DNA from 3 places in the Brevibacillus nitrificans genome. Region 1 is predicted to be linked to each of the others. Evidence: riboswitches for the same ligand, from Rfam matches in the RefSeq annotation. Region 1 holds a riboswitch; each other region holds the start of a gene.
The links. Region 1 has a riboswitch for S-adenosylmethionine ahead of metH (methionine synthase). Riboswitches for the same ligand answer to the same signal wherever they lie in the genome.

Region 1 (10,047 bases):
ATCGTCCCCGCGTTATTTGCTTTAACGGTATCACTGCTTTCCGCCACGCCACCGGACAGAAAAAAACGACGATTGCGCTCGGACTCCAATCCAAGCTCGAATTCGGCACAGACGATTGGCCTGGCAGCTATGTGTTTGTCATTCCCTCGACAAGCGGTGCAAACGCCTCCTTTTCCCGGGAAGAACGGCTGGCCATGTTCAGTGAGCTGAGCCAGTTTCTGCGGGAAAAAGGATGGCATCCCCTCTCTTGAGTATCACATTCCCTCTGTTCGCAGTACGATGAAGGATAGTCGCTTACTCGCTTTTCGTAGGAGGGAAGAGATGGAAGCACTAATCCGACTCATGGAAGAGGAGTACGACCTCGGAATTCTCAGTTACGAGATTATGCGGAACACCAATAAATCTTTGGTGATTGTCTTGCGGACACGCAAGGGCAAATTCTTAGGCAAAAGCCTGTTTACTACTGAAGAGCGGCAAAATTTCATCCTGGATGCAGAAGATCATCTGCGAAAGAAAGGGATCCACATACCCAAAGTACGAAAAACGAAGGCCAATCAACGCTTTATTTATTGGAACGGGTATCCCTTTCTCATCCAGCATTGGGCATCCGGTCCCATGCTCGCTCTCAATCTTCCGGCACGCATCAGGCGAACCGGCTCCACCCTCGGGCGAATTCACGCCGCATCTGTCGGCTTTTCCTCTGCGTACAGCCACCTGTACAACGCCGCAAACACGTGGGACGAGGAATATCGAAATGATTTTACTGCCCTGCAGCGCTGGAATCAGCAGTACGAGTCAAGCAATGACCCGAAGCATCAGATCATCTATCAGCATCTTCCGTTCTTTCTGATCGCCGGTAAAATCGCCATGGAGAGCCTGGAAAAATCATCGTACTATCAGAATTGGAGGGAGCTCCCTACCTCCCGACATTTCTTGTGTCACGGCGATTTCAACAACGGAAACTTGCTCTCGGAAAAGCAGAAAATTACCGTCATTGATTGGGAGGACGTTCGCTTTGATTTTCCTTCCAAAGATATCAGTCGTGTTCTCTCCTTATTAATGCGAAAGAACAAAAAATGGAATCCCAAAGCCTTCCACTACCTTCTCGACGGATATCTCCGCGAGAATCCACTGTCCCGGCGACAGCGGCATCTTCTGTATACCGACCTCGCCTATCCCCATATTACCGAACGGTTTTTACGCCAGCAGCAGTACCTCGAGATGTCGGAGCGGGATATTGAAAAATTCCTGAAACAGGAAATCAGGAAAACGGCTTACATGCTCGAAGAAATGAAAGCCCTTGAGTAAAGAGCGGCAATTTGCCTGTCTCTTCACACAAGGGCCTCTGTTCTGTCGATTGTATAGGCTAGTGGGTCGCTGTCTTCACGAGCGCACTTTGCTGTCGCACGTACTGCACCAGCTCAGCTGCCATCGAGGAGTAATGGAATGGCGTGATCAGGTAAATGCCTTTGAAATACTGAACGGCGGTATCGAGCAGCTCCTTCGCCATCTTGATCCCCTCTTGCCTTGCCGCTTCCCCTTGCTCCACCGCTCTCATCCGTTCCAGTGCTTCAGAAGAAAGCTTGATACCAGGCACTTCATTGTGCAGGAACTCCGCGTTTCGCAAGCTGGTCAACGGCATGATCCCGATGAAGACCGGTATGCCGATATGCTTGGTGGCTTCATACACTTGCTTGATCGATTCCGCATCGTATACGGGCTGAGTCATGATATAGTCCGCCCCGGCCTCTACCTTCTTTTCCAGACGGGCAATCGCCGCATCCATTTGTCTTACGTTTGGATTAAAAGCCGCACCTACGATGAACTGCGCTTTTTGCTTCAAAGGACGACCAGCAAACGAAACACCCTCGTTCAACTGCTTCACCATGCGGATCAAATCAAAAGAGGTCACGTCAAACACGGAGGTAGCACCTGGCAAATCACCGAAACGGGACGGGTCGCCGGTAATGACAAGAATTTGATCGATACCGAGGGCGTGCAAGCCCATCAGATGGGATTGCTGTCCGATCAAGTTGCGGTCGCGGCAGGCGATGTGCAGCAGCGGATCGATACCGTGTCTGCTTTTCATCAAAGCGCCCAGCGCCATGTTGCTCATCCGTACAGTAGCCAGCGAGTTGTCGGCCAAGGTAATGGCATCAGCCCCTGCGCGGTGAAGCTCGCAGCAGCCATCCAGGAAGGACTCCGCATCTAGATCACGGGGCGGGTCGAATTCTACGATGACCGTCGTCTCGGTTTTGACTCGTTCCACGATGCTCGGCTTCGACTGATCACGGACGCTCTGTACCGTCACCTGTGGACGATCACCAGGCACGATCGTCGGATTGATTCTCTCCTGTGGCTCAAGCGACTCCAGTGCGTCTGCCATCGCTTTGACGTGCTCAGGTGTCGTTCCGCAGCATCCCCCGATCAGACGGATGCCCTGCTCCCGCAAACGCAAGGCACTCTGGCCGAAATAGTCTGGCGTCGACTTGTAGGCGTACTCCCCGTCTGTAAGACCGAGACGGCCCGCATTCGGGAAAGCAGACAAGAGCGCTCCATGCGGAACCTGCGTATGTTCAAACGATCGCAAAATTTCTGCTGGACCGAGACGGCAGTTGAGACCCACGATGTCCGCTCCTGCCTGCTTCAGCTGCCCAAACGCATCTGTCAGCGAGTATCCATCCCGCGTGCGTCCTACCTCGAGCGTAGCCAGCTGGGCGATCAGGGGAGCATCCGTCAACGGACGAATGACCTCCAGCGCCATAAGCAGCTCCTCCAGGTCGAGAAACGTCTCCAAAATAATTCCGTCCACACCGGCGTGAAGCAGGGCAATCGCTTGCTCCTCATACTGGTCCCGGTATTCATCCAGCACTTTTTTACGCACGCGACCTGCCAGAATGGAGCCAATGCTCCCTGCGACATACGCATCGTCTCTTGCGGATTCCCGGGCAATTTTTACGGCTAAACGATTGATCCTCGCCACGCGATGCTCCAGACCATAGCGGGACAAGGAATCCCGATTGGCTGAATACGTATTGGTCTCCAAAAGTCTGGCTCCAGCCGCATAATACGAATCATGAACCTCTTGGACAAGCTTCGGATTCGACAGCGACAGTTCTTCGAAGCTCACTCCGAGTGGGACGCCCAGCCTGTGCAGCTGGGTCGCCATCGCTCCATCTCCTACCAGCAGGTGATCCTGCAAATACTCCCGTAAATCTTTCTTGCCTGTGGTCAACTCAATCACTTCTCTCCTTTTGATTCCGTTTATACTTCAAACACCGACGGTCCGGCATTAAAATAGCGAGCCTCTGGGTGTGCGAATACCATCGCTGATACGGATGCTTCCGGCTCCATCATAAAGCCTTCGGTCAGTTGAACGCCGATATTTTCCGGCTGCAACAAGCGGAACAGCTGCGCCTGATCCTCCAAATTCGGGCAAGCAGGATAGCCGAACGATACGCGGATCCCTTGGTAGCGGGCTCCGAATCGCTCCAGCATGGTCATCTCTGCCGGGTCAGGAATCCCCCACACATCACGCATAATGTGGTGAATCCGCTCAGCGAAAGCCTCTGCCAGCTCCAGCGCGAGTGCCTGCAGAACATGGGAGCGCAAATAGTCTCCGCGTTCCTTTAGCTCGGTAGAACGCTCGCGAATGCCTCCGCCCGCTGTTACTGTCAGGAAGCCGACGTAATCCATTTCTCCACTCTCCACAGGTCGGAGGAAATCGGAGAGGCACAGATGCGGTTCTTCCGGCTGACGCGGGAACTCGAATCGCTCCAGCACCTTGCTGTGATCGTTCGGATCGTAGACCAAAATCTCATTTCCCTGGGATTGCGCCGGGAAGAATTGGTACACCCCGTGTGCGGAAATCGAGCCTTGCTGCTTGGCGTCATTCAGCAAATCCTCCACCAGTCCGTACAGCTCCAGCGTTTTCTCATCTCCGGATTCAATCAGCTTATCTACGTTTCCACGCACCCCGAGATGCTTGCCGAGCAGCATCCGCAGATTCAAGTACGGCTGCAAATGCGTGATCGGATATTGGCGCAAAATGTGGCGCTCGCAATCTGGTGGAACTTGGACAGGTACGGTTTTGCTCACGGCCGAGCGTGCGGGGAGGGTTGGTTTTTTCTCCTCGACGACAGGTTGGGCGGTGGCGACTGCTTCTAGCAGATTTTGCTGCTCCTCCACCAGGCGTTCGCGCTCTTCCGGATTTTGCAGTCGGTTCACGAGGTCCAGACCATCCATCGCATCTTTTGCATAGAGCACGATCCCGCGGTATTCCGGCGCGATCCGGTTGGATGTGAACTTCCGAGTCAGCGCGGCGCCCCCTACCATCATCGGTACGTCAATTCCTGCATCGCGCAAGTCCTGCGCCGTAATGACCATCTGCTGTGCGGATTTCACCAAAAGACCGGACAGACCGATCGCATCCGGCTTTTGTTCGCGGCAGGCTGCGATCAACTGCTCAGGCGGGACTTTGATCCCGAGGTTCACCACATCGTAGCCGTTATTCGCCAAGATGATTTCCACCAGGTTTTTGCCGATGTCATGTACATCGCCTTTTACCGTTGCCAGCAGGATCTTGCCCTTCGCTGCCGCATCGGATTTCTCCATAAATGGTTCGAGATACGATACCGATGCCTTCATGACCTCGGCACTCTGCAGCACCTCTGCCACGATCAGCTGGTTGCCGTTGAAAAGGCGACCGACCTCTTCCATTCCCGTCATCAATGGTCCGTTGATAATTTCCAGCGGTGCATATTTTTCCAAAGCCAGCTTCAAGTCTTCCGTCAGACCATCCTTGGAGCCTTCGACGACATAGCGTGCCAGGCGTTCTTCCAGCGTCAGCTTGGAGACCTCTACGCTCACTTCTTTCTTCTTTTGACGATAAAACTCCGTAAAGGCGGCCAGCGTTTCGTCATTCGTTTCGAACAACAGCGCCTCGGCCAGCTTCCGTTCATTTTCCGGTATCGAAGCATAGCGCTCCAGCTTTTCCGTGTTGACGATCGCGTAGTCCAGACCTGCTACTGTCGTGTGGTACAGGAACACGGCATTCAGCACTTCCCGACCTGCTGCCGGCAATCCAAAGGATACGTTGCTGACACCCAGAATGGTTTTGCACTCCGGCATCGCTTGTTTGATCAAACGAATCCCTTCCACCGTTTCCTTAGCAGAACCGATGTACTGCTCATCGCCAGTTCCGACAGGGAATACCAGTGGGTCAAAAATGATGTCCTGCGGCTTTACTCCGTATTGATTTACCAATATATCGTAGGAACGCTTGGCAACCTCGAGCTTTTTCTCGCGAGTTACAGCCATCCCGGCTTCTTCAATCGTCCCGACGACGACTGCTGCACCGTATTTGTGAATGAGCGGTGCGACTTCCTCAAAACGCTCCAGCCCATCCTCGAGGTTAATCGAGTTGAGAATGGCCTTCCCTTGGGAGTAACGCAGACCCAGCTCCATCACTTTTGCATCGGTGGAGTCGATCATCAGCGGCGCCTTCACCTTTTTTACGATGAATTGCAGGAATTTTTCCATATCCTCGTATTCATCCCGGTCCGGGTCAGCCAAGCAGATGTCGATTACGTGGGCTCCACGCTTTACCTGTGCTCTGGCAATGTCGGATGCTTCCTCGTACTGACCTGCCGCGATCAAGTCACGGAATTTTTTCGAGCCGATGACGTTGGTACGCTCTCCCACGAGCAACGGACGATTGTCGTCTTCCACGTAAACCACTTCGATGCCAGAGACGGCGCTGACCGGTTCCTTCACTTGCTCACGCGGCTTGCAATCCTTTAGCGCCTCTGCCATTGCGCGGATATGCTCTGGCGTCGTACCGCAGCAGCCCCCCGCTACGTTCAGCCAACCCTGCTCAGCGAACGCGCGCATTTTGGCCGCTAAGCCTTGGGGAGTTTCGTGATAATGACCGTTTTCATCCGGAAGCCCAGCATTCGGATAACAGCTGACGCCGCATTCCGCCAAGCCGGACAGCGTACGCAGATGGTCACGCATGAATTCCGGGCCTGTCGCGCAGTTCAAACCGACCGAAACCGGCTTCAAGTGCTCCAGGGAAAAATAGAAAGCTTCAATGTTTTGTCCGGCGAGGGTAGTTCCCATCGGCTCGATCGTTCCCGAGAGCATGATCGGCAGTTCGGTTTGCAGTTCTTCAAACGCTTTGCGGATCCCGATGCCCCCCGCTTTCACGTTCAGCGTGTCTTGGGAGGTCTCTAAAAGAAGCACATCGGCTCCACCGAGAATCATCCCTTTGGCTTGGCGATAGTAGGACTCCACCAGCTCTTCAAAGGTGACGCCGCCTGTCAGAGACAGCGTTTTAGTCGTCGGCCCCATGGAACCTGCCACGTAGCGCGGCCATTCTGGAGTCGAGTAGGCATCCACCGCTTCCTTCGCCAGCCGGGTTGCCGCTATATTGATTTCGAGGTCTTTATCGGCTACGTCGTACTCAGCCAATACCACAGAAGTCGCGCCAAAGGTATTGGTCTCGACGATGTCTGCGCCTGCCTCCAAATACTTTTCATGGATGGAACGAATCACATCCGGTCTTGTCAAATTCAACAGCTCGTTACAGCCATCGTACTCCTCACCGCCAAAATCCTCGGCTGTCAGGTTTGCCTGTTGCAGCATGGTTCCCATTGCGCCATCTAGAATCAGAATTTTTCGGGAAAGCTGCTCGCGAAAAGTTGGTTTCATCAGCTTGCTCCTTTTCGGCCTCTTCTTAGCCGTTTCATACACTGCCCTGTTGTAGTTGCAAGTCTTCCTGTCTCACTTAGTTGTGCGTATACCGGATAAAAGCCTTATCCATGTTTATCTGCACAAAAAAATCCCCTTCTTAAGTAGAAGAGGATTTGTCCGCGAAATACAGAAGCGCCTGAGTCATCCTCTCATCTTTCAAAGCCGTAGCTTTGCTGGAATTGGCACCGGATTTCTACCGGTTGCCGAGGCTTCATCAGGCCAGTCCCTCTGCCTCTCTGGATAAGAGTCGTACATGGTTATGGAGTTGAAATGTCAAACTTCATGAATGTTTGCAAGTATCTTATCACCCCCCTGTCTCTTCGTCAATTGAGAATTTGTCTAATATTTACTCTTGTCTCAAAAGAATGCGCCCATTTTTGGTTGATCTAGACATTCGCCCACGCCAATCTGTGTGTTCGTGTATAGACTAGAGCATAACGGAAAGGAGGGGAAACAAACATGAGTACATCTTTTTGCGGCGGATTCTTTGGTGACAACTTCGCATTGGTGCTCGTACTGTTTATCCTGCTGGTAATTGTTGGGTGCTCCGAAGACTGCTAGTCATAGCGTATGAAAAGGGCCTAGATCCTCTAGGCTCTTTTTGCGTTTGCCTGGATCGAAAAAACCTCCGTTCATTGTCACTCTAAAGCGCTTTTGCTATACTGAATGCAAAAATGACATGTATCGCGGCTTGGCAATACAAAGGAGCGAAACGCTGTGGACACACTAGATGCCCGTGAAAAAGACGAATTTTTATCGTCTCTCGAAAAAATCAAGGAACTGGAGCAAAGTGAATTTGAGACTTACTCCATCGTGAAAAACCGGGAGACGGGTGACCATTATCTGCATTACTTCCTTTCCCATCTCAATTTATCCGCAGGTGGACGTCGAGATGATTACGACTATTTTCTTCCCCTCGATTCTGACGAAGTGCTCGGACTGATGTTTGGCGAGCAGCCTTACCAGTTTCCCGATCATTGGCGCAATCCATACCTGCGCAGCGGAAACGACAACCGGCTGATCCCCTTCGATCCATCCGAGAACTACGATCTGGAAGAAGATGCTGCAGCAGAGCTGGCTATGCTGGCACAGCTCGAGCAATTCAAAGAACAATGGATGAATGCAGAAAACATGAGTGCCGAGGAAAAGGAAAAGCTGACGAGAGAATACTTCGCACAGCTGGACAAGATTTTAAATAAACCGGAAGAGTGAGTTGCGCGAGTGCAGCCTCACCAGTTATAATGCTAGAGATATCGTTGAATCGTTGAAGAGGAAAGTACCTCATGCGAATGACGCTAGCGAGTCGGGGATGGTGAAAGCCCGATGCAGAGCATGAGAGGAAACGCACCTCGGAGATGCGTCCTGAACATTTGCGATTTGCAGATCGTGTAGGGAAACGCCGGGACTGCCCGATACAGCAGGTCAAGCGGTTTTTGCTTTCACGCAAAAACAACAGGAGTGGCACCGCGGGAGCACAACCTCTCGTCTCTTTCTTACAGGAGACGTAGAGGTTTTTTTATTTGGAGCACCCACCCTCTTTCCAATCAGAAAGGAGATTCACATGAGCTACAAACACCAAGTGGCGGAAAAAATCGCCGACGCCCTCGCACAGCAAGGGGTAGAAAACTTTCCAAAAGAAACCGTATACGGCATGCTGGAAACACCTCCAAACCCTGCCATGGGAGATATCGCGTTCCCTTGCTTTCAATTAGCAAAAGCATTGCGTAAAGCTCCTCCGATGATCGCAGCAGAGCTGGCAGAGAAAATCAGTGGAGACCCTTTGCGTGAATCGACTGCAGTCGGTCCCTACGTCAACTTTTTCCTCGATCAAGCAGCTGTTGCGAAGCAAGTGATTGGCACCATCCTCGCTCAAGGAAGTGCCTATGGAGACAGCCACATCGGACAAGAACGCAAGGTCCCGATCGACCTCTCCTCCCCGAACATCGCGAAGCCATTCTCCATGGGCCACCTGCGTTCGACCGTCATCGGTAACGCGATCGCCAACATCATGGAAAAGCAAGGCTACCAGCCCGTTCGCATCAACCATTTGGGCGACTGGGGCACGCAGTTCGGCAAGCTCATCGTGGCGTACCGTTTGTGGGGAGACGAAGCAAAAGTGAAAGCGGAGCCGATCAAGGAGCTGCTGACGCTCTACGTTCGCTTCCACGATGAAGCCAAGGACAACCCTTCCCTGGAAGACCAAGGACGCGAATGGTTCAAAAAGCTCGAGGACGGCGATGAAGAAGCGCTGCACCTGTGGAAATGGTTCCGCGACGAATCCTTGAAGGAATTCATGAAGATCTACGACCTGATGAATGTCTCCTTCGACTCCACCAACGGAGAAGCTTTCTACAATGACAAGATGGATCGTGTCGTTACCTTGCTCGAGGAAAAAGGTCTCTTGACTGAATCCGACGGCGCGCTCGTCGTCAGCCTGGACGAGTACGACATGCCTCCTTCCCTGATCAAAAAATCCGATGGCGCAACCCTGTATGCAACACGCGATTTGGCTGCGGCCCTCTATCGCCACGAGAGCTACGATTTTGCGAAAGCCGTATACGTCGTAGGAAACGAGCAGCGCCTCCACTTCCAGCAGCTGTATAAAGTTCTGGAAAAAATGGGCTATGCGTGGGCGCGCGACATGCATCACGTGCCATTCGGGATGATGCTCAAGGACGGTAAAAAAATGTCCACCCGGAAAGGGAAGGTTGTTTTGCTGGAGGAAGTGCTCTCCCAAGCAATCGCGGATGTGCAGAAAGTGATCGAGGAGAAAAATCCTTCGCTGGCAAACAAAGAAGAAGTCGCTCGTCAAGTGGGCGTCGGCGCGGTCATTTTCCACGACCTGAAAAACTACCGCCTGAACGACATCAATTTCTCTTTGGAAGAAATGCTGACCTTTGAAGGCGAGACCGGCCCATATGTGCAATACACCCATGCGCGTGCCTGCTCCCTGCTGCGCAGAGGCAACTTCCAGCCTGCATCTGCTGCATTGGCAGAGGGCGCGCTGGATAGCAAAGAGGCTTGGGCAGTCATTACACTGCTGAACGGATTCCCGGAAGTCATCGAACGCGCCGCTGACAACTTCGATCCTTCCCAAATCGGGAAATACGTGATCGACCTCGCTCAATCGTTCAATAAGTTCTATGCCAATGTCCGCATCTTGGCGGAGGAAGAAGACATCAAGGCTTCCCGTCTCCAGCTCGTTGCAGCCGTAGTAGCCGTACTCAAGGAAGGTCTGCGCCTGCTCGGTCTGGCTGCCCCGGAAGAAATGTAAGAGACAAATATTGGAAAATG
Region 2 (10,047 bases), 1.5 Mb from region 1:
TCGTCCAAAATGGCTTGCACACTGGACACATCCCGGGCATCTACTCGTTTGACCAGGATTTCTACATCCGTCTCCCTCCGCAGTTCAGCGGCCAGCTCTTCAGCAGGTCCCGTAGCAATATCTGCCAGAACAAGCTTTTTTACATAGGGTGATTTTATAAGTTCGCACGCACTTACTTGTCCTACTCCGCCTACACCTAAAATTGCGACTCGCATAGAGTCCTCCTCCTAATGGATATCCATCTGCTATCTTCGCATTCGAAACAGCCATTTTTGCAAAAACAGATCAATGGTGGCGGGGCGCACCGAAACCTCCAGGACCGGATCGATGGGTTCACGGGGACGCAGTCGAAGTCTCATGACAAACCTCCTTGGTCAGAAACTAGCGGAGAAAAAGCCTCCTTTCGTACATGTATATGAGGTCCCCCCGACGTCCCATGCGCAAGGAATAACTCAACCAGAGAGGACATGCTACTAGTAGCGGGAAGTGGCTGTCGATTCATCTGGATCCAACAGAAAAAAAGACAAAAATTCGACATTTCTTGACGGGACTACTTGATAACCAGCATGTTTTCTCTAATAATAACGGTGTGAACATGAATCGCAGCTGAGAAAATGATCGAAAGGAGGCGGGATCGTACATGGATTCGATGACCTTTGTGCTGTTTGGTGCTACAGGAGATTTAGCAAAGCGGAAGATTTATCCTGCCTTGTACAATTTGTATCTGGATAAAAAGCTGCCAGCTGTATTTTCTATCGTGGGTGTTGGCAGGAGAGGCTTGTCAGATGAAGAATTTCAATCGAGTGTGGCGGAATCGGTGCGTACCTTCTCGCGGCGCTCTCAGGTGGAAGCGCAGCAGATAAACGCATTTCTCGAAGCCTTTTGCTACTGCTCCGTTGATGTGACGGACCCGAAAGAGTTTCTGCCACTGCAGGAGCGGGTGAAGGAAAGAGAAGCCGCTTTGGACCTACCGGAAAATCGGATGTTTTACTTGTCTGTGGCGCCGGAGTTTTTCGAGGTGATCGCGTCGAACATCAGGGCATCTGGACTGGGAACGACGAAAGGCTGGAAGCGCCTGATTATCGAAAAACCATTTGGGCACGATCTTGCATCCGCCAGACAGCTGAACGAAAAGCTGGGTGCCTCCTTTGAGGAAGAAGAAATTTATCGGATCGACCATTATTTGGGCAAGCCGATGGTACAAAATCTCGAAGCGTTGGAATTTGCCAATCCAGTATTCCAAGCTTTGTGGAACAACCAATATATCGCCAATGTGCAAATTACCGCAGGAGAAACCGTCGGTGTAGAAGAACGGGCTGGGTATTATGACCATACGGGTGCCCTGTTGGATATGGTGCAAAATCACATGCTGCAAATGCTGATGATGACAGCTATGCACCTGCCAAAACGCATAACGGCAAAGGAGATTCGTGGAGAAAAACGAAAAGTAATGGAAGCGGTACGCCCTTTGCGAAAAGAAGAGGTCAGCCAGCATGTGGTTCGCGGACAATACGGAGCAGGAGAGCTGCACGGCAAGCCGGTAGTCGGTTATGTGGACGAGCCTGGAGTCAGCGAGGCATCCAAGACCGATACTTTTGTAGCCGCGCGCGTCTGGATTGACGATCCCTTTTGGCAGGGGGTGCCATTTTACATCCGTACAGGCAAGCGGATGAAGGAAAAATCGACGAGAATCGTCATCGAGTTTAAAAACCCGTTGGAGAAGCTGTACCGCCATCGGCAGGAGAAGCCCGCACCGAACTTACTGATTATCAGCGTGAATCCGGACGAGGGCATTGCTTTGCAGGTCAATAGTAAGAATCCAACCAATAGCGGCAAAATAGAGCCGGTCACCGTAGACTTTTCTGCAGGCACCAAGGATGTGCCGGAAGCCTACGAGCTGCTCTTGTTTGATGCGCTGAGAGGGGATTCGACGTACTTCGCGCACTGGAAAGAGGTCGAGCTGTCCTGGATGTGGGTAGAACCGATTATGGCTGCCTTCCGTGAAGACCTTGTTCCGCTGCACGTGTACCCTGCGGGGATGTACGGACCTGATGCTTCAGCCGAGCTGCTTTTGGCAGACGGATTTCAATGGTGGCTGGACAAAGCCCCGGAGAGGGAACCGATCACGAGCCATTCGTAGGCAATCGCCTGCGCCTGGCGAAAAAAGGAGCGATCTGCGATGCGTTTTGGCGTCATAGGTACCAACTGGATCACCGAGGAGTTCATTCGTTCTGGGAAGGAAGTGGAAGGTTTTTCTCTCACCGCTGTGTACTCTCGCACAGAAGAGCGGGCAAAGGAGTTCGCCGAAATGATGGGCGCTCCCCATCGTTTTACGGATATCAGGGCGATGGCCGAAAGCAAGGAGATCGATGCGGTCTACATCGCCAGCCCAAATTCCTTTCATGCGAGACAAGCGATCCTGTGTATGGAGCATGGACTTCACGTGCTGTGTGAAAAGCCGTTTGCATCAAACGCAAAAGAGGTTAGTGCGATGCTGGCGGCTGCCGAACAAAACGGGGTTCTCCTCATGGAAGCAGTCAAACCGACGTTTGCCCCCAACTTCCGCGCGATCCAGGAGAATCTTCCTAAGCTCGGGAAAATTCGGCGCTATTTCGCAGCGAATTGCCAATACTCCTCGCGCTATGATGCCTTCAAGTCAGGTACCGTGCTCAACGCATTTGACCCTGCCTTTTCAAACGGGGCACTGATGGATATCGGGGTCTACTGTCTGTATCCGCTCGTTGTCCTGTTTGGAAAGCCCGACTCGGTAAAAGCGGAAGCGGTCATGCTCGAATCCGGCGTAGATGGTGAAGGAAGCATCCTCATGAAGTACGAAGATAAAGAGGCTGTGGTCATTTACTCCAAAATTACAGACTCCTATCTGCCAACCGAAATTCAAGGGGAGCTGGCTACGATGGTCATCGACAAAATCAATCACCTGAAAAAGATTGAGATCCGCTACAGGGATGGCAGAGTCGAAGATATCACCCAGGAGCAAACGCCCAAGCTGATGCATTATGAAATCCGAGAGTTCATGGAGCTTGCCAAGCGTGGCGAACGGCAATCCGCGACGAATTCCCATGCAAGCTCGCTGTACACGATGGAAATCATGGACGAAGCGAGAAGACAAATCGGTCTCGTTTATCCGCCAGACCTGCCCGGTGCTGAAGACTAGCACCAAGCTTTTGGAGGTGTCTGTTTGAATTTTCAGATTCGTACGTAGCTTTGGTCCAACCATACTTTGATTTGGAGGATGACATGCATGAAAATGTACGATGTAACGGGTGCTGTTTATGAAGGGATGACGGTCTACAAAAACAAGCCGGAGAAGCAGCCCAGAATCAACCCGGTGACCAATGGATATGTGACCGAATCAAGGATTGAGCTGGATGTACATACAGGAACTCATGTAGATGCTCCTCTGCACATGGTGACGGATGGGGCTACGTTTGAATCTATTTCATTGGAAAAGCTGGTAGGAACCTGCAAAGTACTGGATCTCACCCATGTGCAGGACAGAATCGGACGCGCCGATCTGGAGGCATTTGAGATTGGGGCCGGAGATTTTCTGTTGTTCAAAACGAGAAATTCCTGGGAAGAAGCCTTTGATTTCGAGTTTGTCTTTTTGGCAAAGGATGGAGCGGAATATTTGGCGAATCTCGGTGTGCGAGGCGTAGGGACGGACGCACTGGGGATCGAGCGAAGCCAAGAAGGGCATCCGACCCACAAAACACTGTTTGCCAGCGAGATCATTATCATCGAAGGCTTGCGCTTGAAGGAAGTGCCGCAAGGGGAGTATTTGATGGTTGCGGCTCCGCTCAAGCTAATGGGTACAGACGCCGCACCAGCACGGGTCTTGTTGCTGGATGGGGTCACGATTTCTTAAGGGATAGTCAGCAAGGAGCGTTGGTTGTTTATTTTCGTCCAAAGAAAGAGGGGTAAGAAACATGATCACACGTCCAATGCAAGACGAATACATCGCCTACTACGGCAGGTATATCGATCTCGTGCCAGATGGCGACCTGGTTCAGCTGCTAGCTGCTCACATACAGGAAACGACCAAACAGTATTCGGCACTCACCAAGGAACAGGAGGAGCATCGCTACGCTCCAGGGAAATGGTCAGTAAAAGAAGTGCTGGGACATCTCATCGATACCGAACGAATCATGAGCTATCGACTGCTCCGATTTGCCAGAGCAGATGAAACAGGGCTGGCAGGCTACGACGATGAAGCGTATGTGGCACAGGGCTCGTTTTCATCCCGCTCAGTGAGCGATCTGTTAGAGGAATACCAAGCCGTTCGCCTGGCTACGATTGCCTTGCTTAAAGGCTTGCCGGAAGAGTCCTGGATGCGGAAGGGAACGGCCAATAACAGCGTGATTTCTGTGAGAGCGTTGGCGTTTATCATCGCGGGTCACGAGCTGCATCACCGCAGCATTCTGGTGGAAAGATACGGGGTATAGGCTGTAAGCGGCAATTTTTTAAAGTCAGTGGAATAGCGTGAATTTTTTGTTGACGGATGGGGTGGAATTTCTTAGAATAGTCCTCAATAGCATAAAACGTTCTTATCCAGAGAGGTGGAGGGTCTGGCCCTATGAAGCCCGGCAACCGTCATGCAACAGATGACAAGGTGCCAATTCCTGCGAGACGATGGTCTCGATAGATAAGAAGCGGGTCATTCGTATACGATATTACGAACCTTCTTCTTATCGAGGAAGGTTTTTTATTTTTTGAACTACATAGGATGTTTTCTTATCCAGAGAGGTGGAGGGACTGGCCCTATGAAGCCCGGCAACCGTCATGCAGCAGATGACAAGGTGCCAATTCCTGCAGGATGTCTACGTCCTGCGAGATAAGAAGAAGGGATCGACCAACCAACCTTCTTCTTAACCGAAGAAGGTTTTTTCTTGTTCGGCACTACTACAGATGGGGTGAATGAGATGAGTACAGGGGTCGTAAGAGTAGGGTTGTTGGGTTTGGGAACAGTTGGGGGCGGTGTCATTAAAACCATTCGTTCGCAGCAGGAAAAGCTGGCGTCTCGTCTGGGGAAACGAATCGAGATCGTCAAAGCGCTGGTGCGTGACTCGGAAAAGGAGAGAGCCGTACATTTGGATCGCTCCGTTTTGACCACGGATTTTGAAGACGTGTTGAAAAGCGATGTCGATATTGTCGTTGAAGTCATGGGCGGTGTCGAGCCTACGTACGATTATGTGCGTGCGCTGATCGAGAAAGGCTGTCATGTCGTCACAGCCAATAAAGAGCTGCTCGCAAAACGAGGAACAGAGCTGGTGGACTTGGCGAACAGGCACCAGGTGCATCTGGCCTATGAAGCGAGCGTAGCAGGGGGAATCCCGATTCTGGGGGTCTTGCGCCAATTCCTGCGCACCAATGACATTAGCGGCGTTCGCGGCATCCTCAATGGAACGACCAACTTCATTCTGACAAAAATGGAGCAAGAGCAGCTCTCGTATCAAGAGGTATTGAAGCAGGCTCAGGAGCTCGGCTATGCCGAAGCAGACCCGCGCTCAGATGTGGAGGGCTTCGATGCGATGTACAAATTGTACATCCTCGCGCAATTGGTATATGGCGAATCACTCCCACTGGCAGAAGTAAACCGCAAAGGGATAGCGGATTTGACGGCTGGGCAGATCCGCATCGCAGGTGAGCTCGGCTACCGGATCAAGCTGATCGCGCAAGCAGAGCAAACAGGAGAAGGCATCCGTCTTTCCGTGGAGCCAACCATGCTGCCACTCAGTCATCCTTTGGCACAAATTCAGGACGCGTTTAACGCCGTTCAGCTGTCTGGAAATATTGTCGGGGATCTGCTGTTTACGGGGAGAGGAGCAGGCGAGCTGCCGACAGCGAGTGCAGTCGTGGAAGATTTAGCGTATTTGCTGACCCAGCCATTTACCCCGCATCCTGTATGGAAGGAAAGAGAAGGGGGCGCGGAAACGACGCAAGAGACGGAAGCGAAGTCCTTTTGCTATGTGGAAGGGACTGGACCTGCAGCTACTCCAGATCGGGTTCTTCACTTCTTGCGCTTGGCAGGTGTGGAAGTGCACAAGCTGAAAGTTCAGTTCGACTTGGGGGGAGTCCTGCGCGCTGGCTTGATTACGACGGGCTTCACGGATGAGCATTCCGACCTCCTGCGGTCCGACTTTGGGTTACAGGTGCGATGTTTCCCATTGCTTGGCTCAGTGGAGTAAGATTGCTTCGCCTCATGCAAAAAAAGGCTGTGGAGAAAGCCTCCACAGCCTTTGTCGACTGATTCAAAACCTTATCGCTTGGAACGGATGTATTCCGAAAGCTTCTGCAAGCCCTCACGCAGCATTTCTGTCTCGCAAGCGTAACCGATTCGCAGATAGCCTTCCATATCGAAGCAAATACCGGGAGTCAGGAAGGCGCCTGTTTCCTTCAACAATCCTTCGCAGAAATCGACGGAGGAAATCGGCAAATCATATTTGAGCATCGCGGTGGTACCAGCGCGTGGCTTGACGTACGTAATGGCAGGCTCATTTGCTACCCATTCATCCAAGATTGCCAGATTGTCTTTAATGATTTTTCGATTGCGGGTTAAAATCCGGTCGTAGTTTTTCATGGCATGGACAGCCAAAAGATCATCCAGCATGCCTACGCTGATCGTGGTGTAATCCCGATGCTTGATGCACTCCTCAATTACGTCTTTCGGAGCTGCGATCCAGCCGAGACGCAGTCCTGCCAAGGAAAGAACCTTTGACATGCTGGAAGTGCTGATTCCTTTTTCGTACAGGTCAGCGACAGAAGGGACGACGAGATCATCATCCTGCAGCAGATTGCGGTAGACCTCGTCGCACAGTAGGTAAGCGCCGCAGGAGCGGGCGATTTCCACGATTTGCTCCAAGGTATCTCGCTCCATGAGTGATCCGCTTGGGTTGTTCGGGTTGTTGATGCAGATGAGCTTCGTATTTTCCCGCACGAGCGAGCGCAATTCATCGAGATCCGGCAGGAAGCCGTTTTCTTCCTTCAAATGCAGCAAATCGACGGTGGCACCGAACGATTTTGGTACGTCATAGATTTGCTGATAGGTCGGATGGACGGAAATCACATGGTCGCCAGGCTTTACGAGCGAGTAAAAGACCAGGAAGTTGGCAGCGATCCCGCCATTCATGACGAGCACTTGCTGCGCTTCAACCGTCGTGTACAGCTGGGAAACCAGTGTGCGGAATTCCGGCGAGCCTTCAATATGTCCATACGTCAGTTTTTTAGAAGCGAGGGAACGGAAAAAGTCTTCTGGATTTGTACCGTCCATCGAAATGAGCTCCTCAACCGTCAAGGAATCGACGCAAGTCTCTGCGATATTGTACGTCGCGCTCATCTCGTATTTGTTCATCCAATCCTCTACTGCAAAAAGCTTGATATCCACAATCTTTCCTCCTTTATCTCATTTACGTGATTAAAGCTGTGCAACCGTTCCGATGCCTTGCTCCTCCGCTTTTTTGAGGACGTAATCCGCTGTGATCAAATCCTGCAAGGAAATGCCCGTGCTGTCGTAAATAGTGATATCTTGATCGGACAAGCGGCCAGGTGTCTTGCCGAGGATGACGCTGCCGATTTCCGAGATGATGTCGTTTTGGGTGATGAGCCCTTTTTGGACAGCGACTTTGGTTTCGCCGACGTTGATGGCTTGTGTCACGTCATCTACGAAAACGCGAGCGGATGAAAAGAGATTCTCATCGATTTCCTGTTTTCCTGCCATATCTGCGCCAACGCAGGAGAAATGTGTGCCAGGCTTGACCCATTCCTTCATGATGATCGGCTTGTGGGAAGGAGTAGCGGTGATGATGATGTCCGCTTCCTCTGTGGCTGCACGGATGTTGTCGGTTGCGACGTACTCGATGTCGATGCGGTCCAGCAGCGTCTGATAAAGTTCCTGATCATTCTGATAAGGTGGGAGGAACATAGTTTTCAGCTTGTCTTTTGCCGTCGCACAAAAGGCTGCTGCTCTCTCATAGGAGTTTGCATTGTATACCGTCACTTTTTTGATGTGCTTCATCGTGAGAAGGGTAGCCATGATTTCATATGGAGCCAGATGTCCGCTGCCTACCAGCAGCAAGTTCTCGGATTCTGGTCTTGCGAAATACTTGGCACCGATTCCGCCGGCCGCACCTGTACGCATCAAGGTTACGGGCTCGCCGCTCATCATGCCTTTCGGAACGCCGGTATCGCTGTCGAGAACCATGACAAAACCGACGAGTGCGGGCAGCTCTTTGGATGGGTTATCTCCGAACCAGGAGACCAGCTTCAGTCCGAATATATGAGCTCCCTTTAGATGACCGGATTTGATATCCATGTCCGCTTTGCCTGGAGCAAATTCGTGGAATACCATTGGGAACAGTGATGCTTCTTTTTGCTCCTTGAGCGTGTAGGCTCGCTCAACCAGCTCGATGACGTTTTTCATGTCCAGCAGCTTTCTCACGCTTGCTTCATCGATTACTCGAAATGGAAACATGATAGATCCCCCTCTCCCTCTCTTGACTCTTTGGATGATATGGCTTTGACTTTAGCATAGAATAAAATAATAATGAAATTAGTGTATTCAATAGTAACCATAGGAATCTCAGAGAGACCTTCTAAGCTTGGGGGGAGCAGGATGGAGCTTCGCACGTTAAAAACATTTCAGGTAGTAGCAGACCAGCTTAACTTAACCAAAGCTGCCGAAATGCTCGGCTATACACAACCGACGATTACACTGCAAATCCAGACGCTGGAAAAAGAGATTGGACATCCGCTGTTCAATCGGGTCGGGAAAAAAACGTTTCTGACACCGGCCGGGAAGATGATGAAAGAGCATGTCGACAAGCTGTTCGCCGTCGTCTCCCAAATGGATAAAGCGATAAAAATGCTGGACGGGCCTTACGGAACACTGGTAGTGGCGGCACCGGAATACTACTGGACCCATTATCTCAGCCAGTTGATCCGTTCTTATATCCATCATCATCCGCAGGTCAAGCTAAAGCTCGTTTCGTGCAACAGTGCGGATGCCGTAAACATGATCACTTCCAATGAGGCAGACATCGGCATCATCGCAGGGGTGAGCGGCAAGCCGGAAGTGGAGAGCAAACTTTTGGAACAGGAAAAGCTGCTGGTCGTCACATCCAGAGAAATCTATGAAAAGCATGACCGAAGCTACATCATGGAGCATTTCCCTTTTATCTATAAAGAGAGCTACAATCTCGAGGGTCTCCATAGCCAGTCGATCACGGAGCTAGACTATCATCCGGCAGCTGCGATCGAAAGCAGCAGCGAGGAAGCCATCAAAATAGCGGTCTTGAATCATACGGGTGTCGCGTTAATCAGTGCAAATCTCATTCGCGAGGAGCTGGCATCCGGGTTGCTCGTTCCTTTGCACCAGCTCGAGCAGCGTCTGGATACCCATCTTATTTTTTTGAAGGATCGATCCGAGGAGACGACGATTCGGTCGTTCGCGGAGCTGGTGATAGAAGGCTGGCCGGAAGCGACAGGTCGATAGAAAATAAAAAGGCAGGATAGGGTGAGGCGGATCCTCTGCGGAGGCGATCGGCCTTTTCGGCGTGCCGACAAGAGCTCTTGAGCCGATAGAATTGAATCTCTCAATGGTTACCATAGGCATTCCTTATTAGATGGTTCTAGGAGAGTATGCTACCATTTGGAGACAGAAAATTTAGATAAGAAGGAGGTCGAACTGCTCGATGGCACAACCGAATGTTTCAGCCCCTACACCATTGAACAAGAAGCCAAGGGAAATGAATGTTTTCGTGCTGTTGTTGATCGTACTGGTCATCGCATCTCTTGCGACGTATGTTCTGCCAGCTGGCGAATATACGCGGACCGAGGTGAATGGCCGCAGCATTGTCGTACCGGACACCTACAAAGGAATCGAATCGTCTCCCGTGAGTCTGATGGGCGTGATCGGTTCGATTCACACAGGAATGGTAGAAGCTTCGTCCATTATCTTTTTCGTCCTTATTATTGGTGGTACTTTTGGTATTTTAACAGCGACAGGCACGATTGAAGCACTCATTTCTACGC
Region 3 (10,047 bases), on a different contig from region 1:
CCACATCTCATCTAGCACGGTTGTATAAATCAGGGTTTTCCCAGGCTTCTTGGCATATTTGATTTGCGGGTAAATGACGGCATCGTTTTTCGAAGCGACAGCTGGTGTGCTGGATAGGGAGGAGGAAGAGACAAGACACGGGAGAACTTCAGATTCAGAGCTGACAGGGAGGGGATGCTCGGGCTCAGAAGTGATAGTCTCAGGTGCAGATGGGGGTAATGATAAATCCTCTACGGGCTGTTTGGGATCGGAACGTAAAAGATGTTTTGGCACCTGCACGGAAGGAGGGGATGGCGGAAGCACCCGATGATCTTTAGGAGCTGGTGCGATGGTGGTCTCGTTTTCGTCTTCTTCCTGGTAGTCATGACCATTCTCTGAGCGGTTTATCTGTCTCGTACTCTTTTTATGGACGGACTTTTGCACCTGCGTTTTCCTTTGGCGGCTGCCTGGCAGCTTGGTGCTTCGTTTATCTGCTTTCACATGAGAAGTCACCCGATCCGGTAAAGGACGGTGGGTGCCACCGAAAGAACGAAGAGGGGGAGCGGTGTTCGATTTAGGGGAATTTGCACGTTTCGATGTGATCACCGTCCTTTTTATCAAATGAGGTTTTTGTGCGAATGTCTTACTACTATCCATACGCACTTGCCGGTAATTCTGTATAGTCGCCTGTCGTGGGAAATCCAACAAATCTTCCGGATTAGGCAGAAAAAAACCCCTTCGATACTAGGCGAAGGGGCGTACGCTGATCGTGTCGGTCAATCAAGCTTGCAGCAGAGCTTCGATATCGCCTGCAATCTCTTCTGGCTGGACGCGCGGCCCAATTCTTTTGGCCACTTGCCCTTCTTTCGTGACGAGAAATTTTCCAAAGTTCCACTCGATGTCCTCGCCGTTTCCTTCCGGAGCCTCTGATTTCAAGTGCTGATACAAAGGATGAGTGTTTGGACCGTTTACGTCTACCTTGGCGAAAAGGGGAAAAGTAACGCCGTAATTTCTATCGCAGAATTGAGCGATTTCGTCCTCACTGCCCGGTTCTTGCCCTGCGAACTGGTTGCACGGGAAGCCGAGCACGACCAAGCCTTGCTCCTGGTAACGTTCGTAGAGCTCCTGCAGGCCTTTGTACTGTGGCGTCAGGCCGCATTGGCTCGCGGTGTTTACGATCAAAAGCACTTTGCCCCTGTACTTCGCAAGCGTGGTTTCTTCCCCGGAGATCGTTTTTACTGCTACGTCATATAGGCTCATTGTTTTCCCACCTTTTTCTATTCTCAAAGCCATCATACCATGTCCATTTGCTCGCTAGCCAGCGATGAGGTGTAACAGGTTTTGACAGAAAATACGCCACCTGATAAAGTTAAATGGATAGATTTTGGTAGAAAAGGGTACAAGCTCGAAAGTACGAAGCCGCGGAGAAATCTACATCCACGGCTTGCACGAGACATCTGGTCGTGTGCGAAACAGGAGGAATTATTCGAATGGATTGGATTCAACTAGCGTCAACCTACGTTCCTGCCAACCCGGATCAGCTTTCTGCCTTTGACAGCTTTCGTTTATGGGCGGATCACAATCGGGCCTGGATTTTGTTTGTGCAATTGGTTTTAGTCTACTATCTTGGCTTCGCGACAAGGATTCGCATGCCGATCCTCAAAACGATATTACTCTACGTCCTCTTGTTTGCAGGAGCATTGATATTTGCCATCCTGGATGTTCAGCTTCCGGTTAAGAGCGCGATGCTGGTAGCCATTTTGATTCTCGTGATCGTGAAGCTTAGAATCAAACCAGAACAAACACAGAGAAAGTGAGGGTAATGAAGTGAAGCGAGATGACGCCCTCTTTAATTGGATACAAATACAAGTCGTAGCAGATGCACGTCCAGATGATCGGTCGGCGCAAGATACGGCCTCGTTTTTTTTGGAGCTGTTGCGCGAGGATCATCAAATGACGGGACTGGGCTACCGGATCGAGGGTGCCTGGTATATCGTCTTTGGCCAAGTAGCTTCGGCCGAGTGGGAAGGCCGCTTTCCCGCAGAGCTCGTGGAGGCACTGCTCCATGCCATCGAGAGTGAGCCTAAATACAATCAATAAGCTAGCGTGCGAAACCTTCCGGAGAGGATCTGGAAGGTTTTTTTACGTTTCCTTTCTAGGCCTAAAGAAGCGGTTTTCTTGTTTATGCAACCTATTGAACGAGTATATCGTCTGTAAATGTGCTTTACGTCAAGCAGGGGATTATTGGCATACGAAGAGGGGGAACTACTATGAAAAAGATAACGAAAAAGCCTGTGTTGGCGGTAGTGGCGGCAGCAGGGATTATTGGGGCATTGACTCCGATTTTCGCGAATGCCAGCTCGTTTGGATCACCGAGTGCAACCAAAGTGGTCATGAACGAGGCAGGAAAGGAAGTCACCCGCTACAACCTGAAAGAATTGGCGAAAAACGATCCGGAAACGTTGAACATGCTGCTCAAAACTCAGGCGGAGCATCTGTACATCATCGTGGATGAACTGAAACTGAATACAAAATTGCAAACATATATGGAAGAGAACAAAGATGAGTGGGAGCGAATTTACAACCAATACTACAGCGATATTTGGCTGGAGGTTCGTTTTACGGATGAAAAAGAGGAGATCGTCAGCGTCAGTGGGCAAACCAAAAGCAATAAGGTGTACATCAAAGGCATCGTGACAAAAGATGTGACCAAAGTCGTTGTGAAAAAACCGAATGGCGATAATATCGAGGTCGTTCCGACTAGCGAGCATTCCTTTACCGTGACCTTTGCTTCTCAAGACACAGCAAGTGAGCAATACGTTACGGTCAGTGCGTACGCCGGCAGTGTGCTGGTGGATAGTGAAAAAGTGAAGGTAATCCCGCAAGCGGAGGAAGAAGCAGAACTGATCATACATAGCTTGGCTGTGCTCGACGCGAAAAAAGGGGAGCTGAAAGTCAAAGGGATCGTCAAGCAGGATGTAGATAAAGTTGTCGTGACGATCGATGGGGTAAAAGGCGAAGGGAAAGTGAAAAAGCTGTGGGACGGTGTGGGCAGCTACAGCATTACGCTGAAAAACGTCAAAGGCACGACAGGCAAGGCTACGCTCGATGTTTACGTGGACGATGAAAAGCGTGATTCCGAGACATTGAACATCGAGGTTATCAATCAGCCAGCCAAAGAAGAAGTGAAAACCTACGCGCTATCCGGGGCAGCCGCTCTGGATATGAAAACCAAAAGCATCCAAGTGAAAGGCAATGTCGTAGGCTGGGCCAAGAATAGTGGCATCAAGCTGATGGTGACGAAGCTGGATGGCAAAAAGCAAGAAGTGAAGCCAAATGACAAAGGGGAATACACACTCAAGCTTCCTCTGAAAAACCTGAGCTTTCAGGAGGATGCTGTTCGTCTGGAGCTGTACGTCAACGATAAGCTGGTGAAACAGGCTGCGTTCGCAACAAACAACATCAAGGGCTTAGCTGACATTTTGAAGCGGGAAGCAGAAAAACGCGACGATGAGGACGAAGCAAAGGATAAAAAGGAAAAAGGGAAGCTTGACCACTATCCGAATGGGAATGCGTATGGCTTTTGGAAAAAGCAGGGCGAGTGGTCGAAGCAAAATGCCGAGGAGAATGATCGCGAACGTGATGATGATGCCCGGAAAGACCGTGACGACGATTAATCATGGGTCTTACGGCTGCTTGTAGGATTGTACGTAATCTACCAAGTCTTTTATGTAATCGCCAATAATCGGTATGGATAAGAACTGAGACAGGAGCGAGCCAAGCAGCGCAAGCACGATGGCCGTTCCTATCGTCAGACCCAGACCCCGGGCAAGACCTGCGAGGAAATTGATCCAGAGCAGCTTGCGCGGGGCTGTATAGTTTTGGACGATATCTGCGAGACGTATATCTTCGAGAAACATGGCGATTTTATCCATACGCTCGTTTAGTTTGCGCACCTCTTTGATTTCCTGCAGCAACTGGTCAATTTGGGTAAGCAAGCGGTCAGTGGGAGTCATCAGGTAACCTCCATTTCTCAGTCGTTTGGATTTCTTCCAGTTTAGGGAAAAAAAGAGGGAGAAGCAAGACAAAGAGGAAACGTTTGCCTAATCCTTTTCCAGGAGGGTACAATAAGCGTACGTTACGTTTACAAGGAGGCAAGCAAAATGGCTGAAACCGTTTCCCGATCCCTGTCAGAAGAATTGTATGGGCTCTTGCAAAAGGAGCGTTTTGTCACGCTGGCTACCATCGATCACGAGTCGGGTTCTCCTGCCCTCAGTTCCTTGTCCTGGACTTATGCGGCGTCTAGCGATTTGATCCGCTTTGCTGTGGATAACCGATCGCGCATCTTAACCAATATTACAAAAGAGCCGCAGGTTGTTTTGCATCTGATCGGTGCTGGCTCCTCTTATGCGATCAACGGTCAGGCGGTCGTGAAATCGGAAAGGCTCGAAGGTGTTCCGCTCAAGCTGGCTATGGTGGAAATAGCCATTGAAGCAGTGCGGGACATCATGTTCTATGGTTCTCGTATTTCTGTAGAGCCGCAATACGAAAAGACATACGATAAAAATGCAGCGGCCAAGCTGGACAATCAAGTGATGGAAGCCTTGAAAAACGCAAACTAGCGAAGGGGCTAGGTGGAAAATCCTGTTGACAAGGAAGATGCCCATCCGTTAGTATTAGGATCAATCAAATTGAATAGCAATCTTCTTATCCAGAGAGGCGGAGGGACTGGCCCGATGATGCCCGGCAACCAATCACCTGTAATATACAGGGAGATAATGGTGCTAATTCCTGCAGAGTTATCAAACTCTGAAAGATGAGAAGGTCTTGCTTACGGCGACGTAATCAAAGCCTTCTTTCAGAGGAAAGGGGCTTTTTTTCATGCCCCTCTTACACTATTGGAGGGAGAGAAAACAGATGCATTTGGAAACAAAACTTGTTCAAGCGGGCGTAGGGAAAGACGAAAAGACGGGGGCGGTTAATTTCCCCGTCTACTATTCAACGGCCTATCGCCATCCGACGTTGGGGGAAAGCACAGGGTTTGACTATACGCGAACAGCGAATCCCACACGTGTGGTTCTGGAAGAGGCGATTGCGGCTGCGGAATCAGGCGATGGCGGCTTCGCGTGTGCTTCCGGAATGGCGGCCATCCACACCGTCATGGGCTTGTTTTCCCAAGGCGATCATTTGATTGTCTCACTAGACTTGTACGGGGGGACATATCGACTGTTTGAACAGGTTTTGTCCCGTTACGGATTGACGTTCTCGTATGTAGATTTGCGTGACTTGGCAGAGCTGGAATCAGCTGTGAAGCCTGAAACCAAAGCCATTTTTGTGGAGACACCGACAAACCCGCTGATTCAGATTACGGATATTGGAGAAGTGGCGCTGCTTGCAAAACGGCACGGTCTCTTGACCATCGTAGACAACACGTTCATGACTCCCTATTGTCAACGCCCACTTGAACTGGGAGCAGATATCGTTCTGCATAGCGCGACCAAGTATCTCGGTGGACACAATGATGTGCTGGCAGGTCTGATCGTAACAAAAGGGCAAGAGTTATCGGAAAAAATCCGTTTTTTGCACAATTCCATCGGAGCGGTTTTAGGTCCACAGGACAGCTGGCTTCTGCTTCGGGGGATGAAGACTCTGGCACTGCGCATGGAACGCCATCAATCCAATGCCTTTGCCGTGGCGAACAAGCTGAAAGAGCATCCAGCCGTAACGGAAGTCTTTTATCCTGGGCTGGTGGATCATCCGGGACACGAGGTGCAGGTGAAGCAGTCGAGTGGATTTAGTGGCATGGTTTCCTTCCGGGTACGCTCAGCGGATCAGGTGAAGCCGTTTTTGAAGCATTTGCAAATCGTATCCTTTGCAGAAAGTCTGGGTGGGGTTGAATCGTTGTGTACATATCCGGCGACGCAGACACATGCGGACATCCCACTGGAGATTCGCGAGTATGTAGGGGTATGCGACCGTCTTCTCCGCCTGTCTGTAGGCATTGAGCATCCGGATGACCTGATTGCAGACTTGTGCCAGGCGCTGGATGCGAGCTTGACGGTTGGGGGGAGTGTACGATGAATTTTGCAACCAGAGTGCTGCATGGCACATCGTGCTTTGATCCGGCTACAGGCGCGTCGTCGGTACCGATTTACCAGGCTTCTACGTTTCATCAGGCTGATTTGGATCAGCCAGGCAAATTCGATTATGCACGGTCCGGCAATCCGACTCGCGAAGCCTTGGAACAGGCGATTGCAGGTCTAGAGGGCGGAGAGAGAGGCTTCGCTTTTGCTTCCGGTATGGCTGCAATTTCCAGCGTGTTCATGCTTTTTTCCGCTGGAGATCATGTCGTCGTAGCAGAGGATGTCTACGGCGGCACATTCCGCTTCTTGACGAGAGTGCTGTCCCGCATGGGGATCACTGTCACGTTCGTCGATTCTACGCAGACAGAAGCCGTCAGGGCTGCGATCCAGCCGACGACGAAGGGCATCTATTTGGAGACACCGTCCAATCCAACGCTGAAGGTGACAGATCTATCGGCTGTGTGTCAAATTGGGAAAGAAAACGGGTTGTTGGTCATCGTGGATAACACATTTTTGACCCCGTATTATCAGCGCCCGCTGGAGCTGGGGGCAGATATTGTCATTCACAGCGCGACAAAATTTATCGGGGGTCACAGTGATGTCGTAGCTGGTTTGGCTGTTACACGCGATGCAGCGCTGGGAGAGCAGCTCTACTTTATACAAAACGGCATGGGGGCGATTCTCGGCGTACAGGACTGCTGGCTGGTCATGCGCGGTCTGAAAACATTAAAAGCGCGTCTGGATGTCAGCACCCGTACGGCAGAAAAAATCGCGCATTGGCTCCAGGCACACCCTGCCGTCACGCGCGTCTATTACACGGGCTTGGCTGAGCATCCTGGCCATGAGATCCAGGAAGCGCAAGCCAGTGGTCATGGTGCGGTGCTTTCCTTTGACGTAGGGAGCCGCGAACGGGCAAAAGCGCTTTTTGATCGGGTGAAGCTGCCGATCGTCGCTGTGAGCCTGGGTGCCGTTGAAACGATTCTCTCCTACCCGGCAGCGATGTCCCATGCTTCGATGCCAGCAGAGGAAAGAGCACAGCGCGGGATTACCGACGGGCTGATCCGTCTATCGGCTGGACTCGAAGATGTGGATGATTTGATTTTGGATCTGCAGCAAGCATTGGACTCCCTGCCTTCTTTGAAGGCGGCGGCGCCATCAGAAAAAGCATTCTCCCGGGCGTAAAAGCCTGGGCGAATGCCTTTTTTTTGCTGCATGCGTTTAAGGTGCACCTGTTCGATTGACGTTGATGTTCTTGTTCCCGGTTGGATGCGAGTTGTTGCTTTTGTTGATGCGCTGCTCATTTTCTTGTGAAGGTGTTTCCTCACGATGGCGTACATCTCGAGGCAGTTGAGGAATGATGCGTCCTACGATATCCGCCAGTTCTTCGGCAAAACCGGAAACAGGATGGCCGCGGCGAATGTCTGCCGTCATTTCCCGGAGGCGCTGGACGATATCAGGGTCAGCCGTTACGACCGCATTTGCCCCCTGAGGATCCTCCTTGAGCGCTTCAGCTACAGTGTACTTGATGATACCCACTTCTGGCCGGTCCAGACTCGCATCCACATCGATACCTACGACGGCAATTTTTCCGATTACGACAGCAGTCGCACCGTTTACCTTTTTCACGCGAGTCGCCAGCTGAACGAGGCGATCCGCTGTCGCTTGCGAGGATTGATTATACGTCGGCTGCGGCGCGGTTTGCTGAACGCGCTGCGTATGGGGCACTTGTTGGTTGGGCGGTGGCGCAGCCTGGTTGGCCGGCGGTTTATTGCCTGACATGCATGCGGTGAGCAACACGCAAATACCAAGGTAGTAGGTAACAGTCCGTTTCACAGGCATTCTCCTTTTCCCAGCAGTTACGAGTATTTTGTTCCAGCCAGCTTGTTTTCATTCTGGGAAAGGTCCGTCTATCTGTGTATCCGTCAACATAAACTGTAGTACATCACGTCGCCGCACCAGAGCATCCCTCCAAAAATTGCATAGGGTATATAAGATGGGTAATAGGAGGCGAGATTTTGAAGAAAATCTACGTACTGGACACCAACGTACTCCTGCAAGATCCACGGGCGATGTTTTCCTTCGCCGACAATGAAATTGTTATACCCGCAGTGGTGTTGGAAGAAATCGATTCCAAAAAGCGGTACATGGATGAAATAGGCCGCAACGCACGGTACGTTTCGCGGCTTTTTGACAGCTTCCGTGAGCTGGGACACTTGCACACAGGGATCACGCTGGAAACGGGCGGGCTCTTCCGAGTGGAGCTGAATCATTCTTCGCTGCATCAGCTGCAAAAACAGTTTACCGAAATGACGAACGACAATCGCATCCTCGCTGTCGCATTGAATCTGCAAGAAGAAGAAAACCTTTCTCCCAACCCCCGCCCCGTCATTCTCGTCAGCAAGGACGCGTTGATGCGTGTCAAGGCAGATGCGCTGAGCCTGACAGCGGAAGACTTCCTTTCTGATCGCGTGGTAGGTGAGTTCTCCAGCATTTATACGGGGTATCAGAAAATGATGGTCGCCTCCGAGATCATTAAATCTTACTATGCGACGCGAAGGCTGCAGCTTGCCTCTTGTTTCCCAAAATACCGGTTTTATCCTCATCAATTCCTGGTATTAAAGGATGAGATCAACCCATCGATATCCGCGATCGGCAAGGTCGATCCAGATGGCAAAACATTGGAGATGCTCGTGTCGGATGACGACCCGATCTGGGGAATACGAGCACGGAATGTTCAGCAGCGAATGGCGACAGAGCTATTGCTTCGAGACGATATCCCGCTGGTCACCATGACTGGCAAGGCCGGAACAGGAAAAACCCTGCTGGCATTGGCCGCAGGACTTTTGCAAATTGAGGATCAGCAAAAATACAAAAAGCTTCTGGTTGCAAGACCGATTGTTCCACTCGGAAAAGACATCGGCTACCTGCCCGGCGAGAAGGAAGAAAAACTGAGGCCGTGGATGCAGCCGATTTACGATAATCTGGAATACTTGTTCAATACGAAACGTCCTGGAGATTTGGATAAAATTTTGGCGGGCATGGGGAGCTTGCAGGTAGAGGCATTGACCTATATTCGGGGGCGCTCTATCCCAGGTCAGTTCATCATTATTGATGAAGCGCAAAACCTGACGAAGCATGAGGTGAAAACGATCCTGACCCGCGTTGGCGATGGCTCTAAAATCGTGCTGATGGGAGACCCGGAACAGATTGACCATCCGTACTTGGATGAGAGCAACAATGGCTTAACCTATGTCGTGGAGCTGTTCAAGGATCAAAAGCTGGCGGGGCACATCAAGCTGGAAAAAGGCGAGCGGAGCGTGCTGGCACAGCTCGCTGCCGATCTTTTGTAAAAAAGGTGTATAGCTTTGGAGAAATGGGATCATAATAGGTTTGTCGAGCCCGATGATTCATGGTTTAAACGGCGTAAAGCCTTGCAGGAGGCGAATATCCGTGGATACACATGAACAAGCAGTCGGCGAAAGTCGCGTTGGTGGAACAGCCTAGATTCTTACGGTAAAGCAAACTCTCTCGTGGAGGTTGAAGTGCCAAAGAGAATAACCGGTAAAACCCCATAAGCAATTGGGCTCGACAAGGACCGCTCCCTTCTTGGGGGCGGTTTCATTTTTGCGGAAAGCGCGGTTAACCCAGGAAAGAAAAAAAGCCCGGATCGTACTCCCGGGCTTTTGCTTTGCAGACATGCCTATTTTCCTGTAGTAGTTGCTTTCTTCAAAGCACCCAGCGCGTTCATATGCATTCCTTCGTGGAACAAGGAGAAAGTAAACAGTTCGCCAATAGTGTTCATGGTTCCTTTGTTACCGAGCTGGAATGGCTGCGACAGCTTTTCATCCAAACGATCAGCAAAGGTTTCTTTGAGACGAGCCTTTTGCTCCTCCAATTGCCCCGCGAGAGTCGCCAAGGAAGGAACGTCGCCTTCCCAGTTTGCAGGCTTGGTGCCTGGTGCAAACAGGGCTGCATAGTTTGCAGG

Region 2: linked by a shared signal. The riboswitch ahead of EDM59_RS01935 (homoserine dehydrogenase) and the one ahead of metH (methionine synthase) in region 1 are both predicted to bind S-adenosylmethionine.
Region 3: linked by a shared signal. The riboswitch ahead of EDM59_RS00560 (aminotransferase class I/II-fold pyridoxal phosphate-dependent enzyme) and the one ahead of metH (methionine synthase) in region 1 are both predicted to bind S-adenosylmethionine.

What each region holds. Positions count from the first base shown of each region.
Region 1 covers NZ_RHHU01000003.1:1,495,391-1,505,437, forward strand. Annotated here, with positions in the region: gene EDM59_RS09045 (mismatch-specific DNA-glycosylase) at 1-251, shown strand, start outside; gene EDM59_RS09050 (phosphotransferase) at 322-1,308, shown strand; gene EDM59_RS09055 (bifunctional homocysteine S-methyltransferase/methylenetetrahydrofolate reductase) at 1,367-3,235, opposite strand; gene metH (methionine synthase) at 3,265-6,711, opposite strand; SAM riboswitch class I at 6,900-7,000, opposite strand; gene EDM59_RS09065 (YjcZ family sporulation protein) at 7,213-7,314, shown strand; gene EDM59_RS09070 (hypothetical protein) at 7,471-7,965, shown strand; T-box leader at 8,009-8,246, shown strand; gene argS (arginine--tRNA ligase) at 8,315-10,027, shown strand.
Region 2 covers NZ_RHHU01000003.1:4,981-15,027, forward strand. Annotated here, with positions in the region: gene EDM59_RS01910 (saccharopine dehydrogenase family protein) at 1-215, opposite strand, end outside; gene zwf (glucose-6-phosphate dehydrogenase) at 641-2,140, shown strand; gene EDM59_RS01920 (Gfo/Idh/MocA family protein) at 2,180-3,175, shown strand; gene EDM59_RS01925 (cyclase family protein) at 3,263-3,886, shown strand; gene EDM59_RS01930 (DinB family protein) at 3,948-4,463, shown strand; SAM riboswitch class I at 4,563-4,670, shown strand; SAM riboswitch class I at 4,750-4,859, shown strand; gene EDM59_RS01935 (homoserine dehydrogenase) at 4,941-6,206, shown strand; gene EDM59_RS01940 (aminotransferase) at 6,278-7,402, opposite strand; gene EDM59_RS01945 (ornithine cyclodeaminase family protein) at 7,433-8,488, opposite strand; gene EDM59_RS01950 (LysR family transcriptional regulator) at 8,630-9,508, shown strand; gene EDM59_RS01955 (YfcC family protein) at 9,708-10,047, shown strand, end outside.
Region 3 covers NZ_RHHU01000001.1:113,257-123,303, reverse strand. Annotated here, with positions in the region: gene EDM59_RS00595 (hypothetical protein) at 1-480, opposite strand, end outside; gene EDM59_RS00590 (glutathione peroxidase) at 760-1,239, opposite strand; gene EDM59_RS00585 (YlaH-like family protein) at 1,470-1,796, shown strand; gene EDM59_RS00580 (hypothetical protein) at 1,807-2,079, shown strand; gene EDM59_RS00575 (hypothetical protein) at 2,250-3,656, shown strand; gene EDM59_RS00570 (DUF5665 domain-containing protein) at 3,666-3,995, opposite strand; gene EDM59_RS00565 (pyridoxamine 5'-phosphate oxidase family protein) at 4,143-4,601, shown strand; SAM riboswitch class I at 4,684-4,802, shown strand; gene EDM59_RS00560 (aminotransferase class I/II-fold pyridoxal phosphate-dependent enzyme) at 4,897-6,060, shown strand; gene EDM59_RS00555 (trans-sulfuration enzyme family protein) at 6,057-7,244, shown strand; gene EDM59_RS00550 (YhcN/YlaJ family sporulation lipoprotein) at 7,281-7,901, opposite strand; gene EDM59_RS00545 (PhoH family protein) at 8,078-9,412, shown strand; gene EDM59_RS00535 (DinB family protein) at 9,763-10,047, opposite strand, start outside.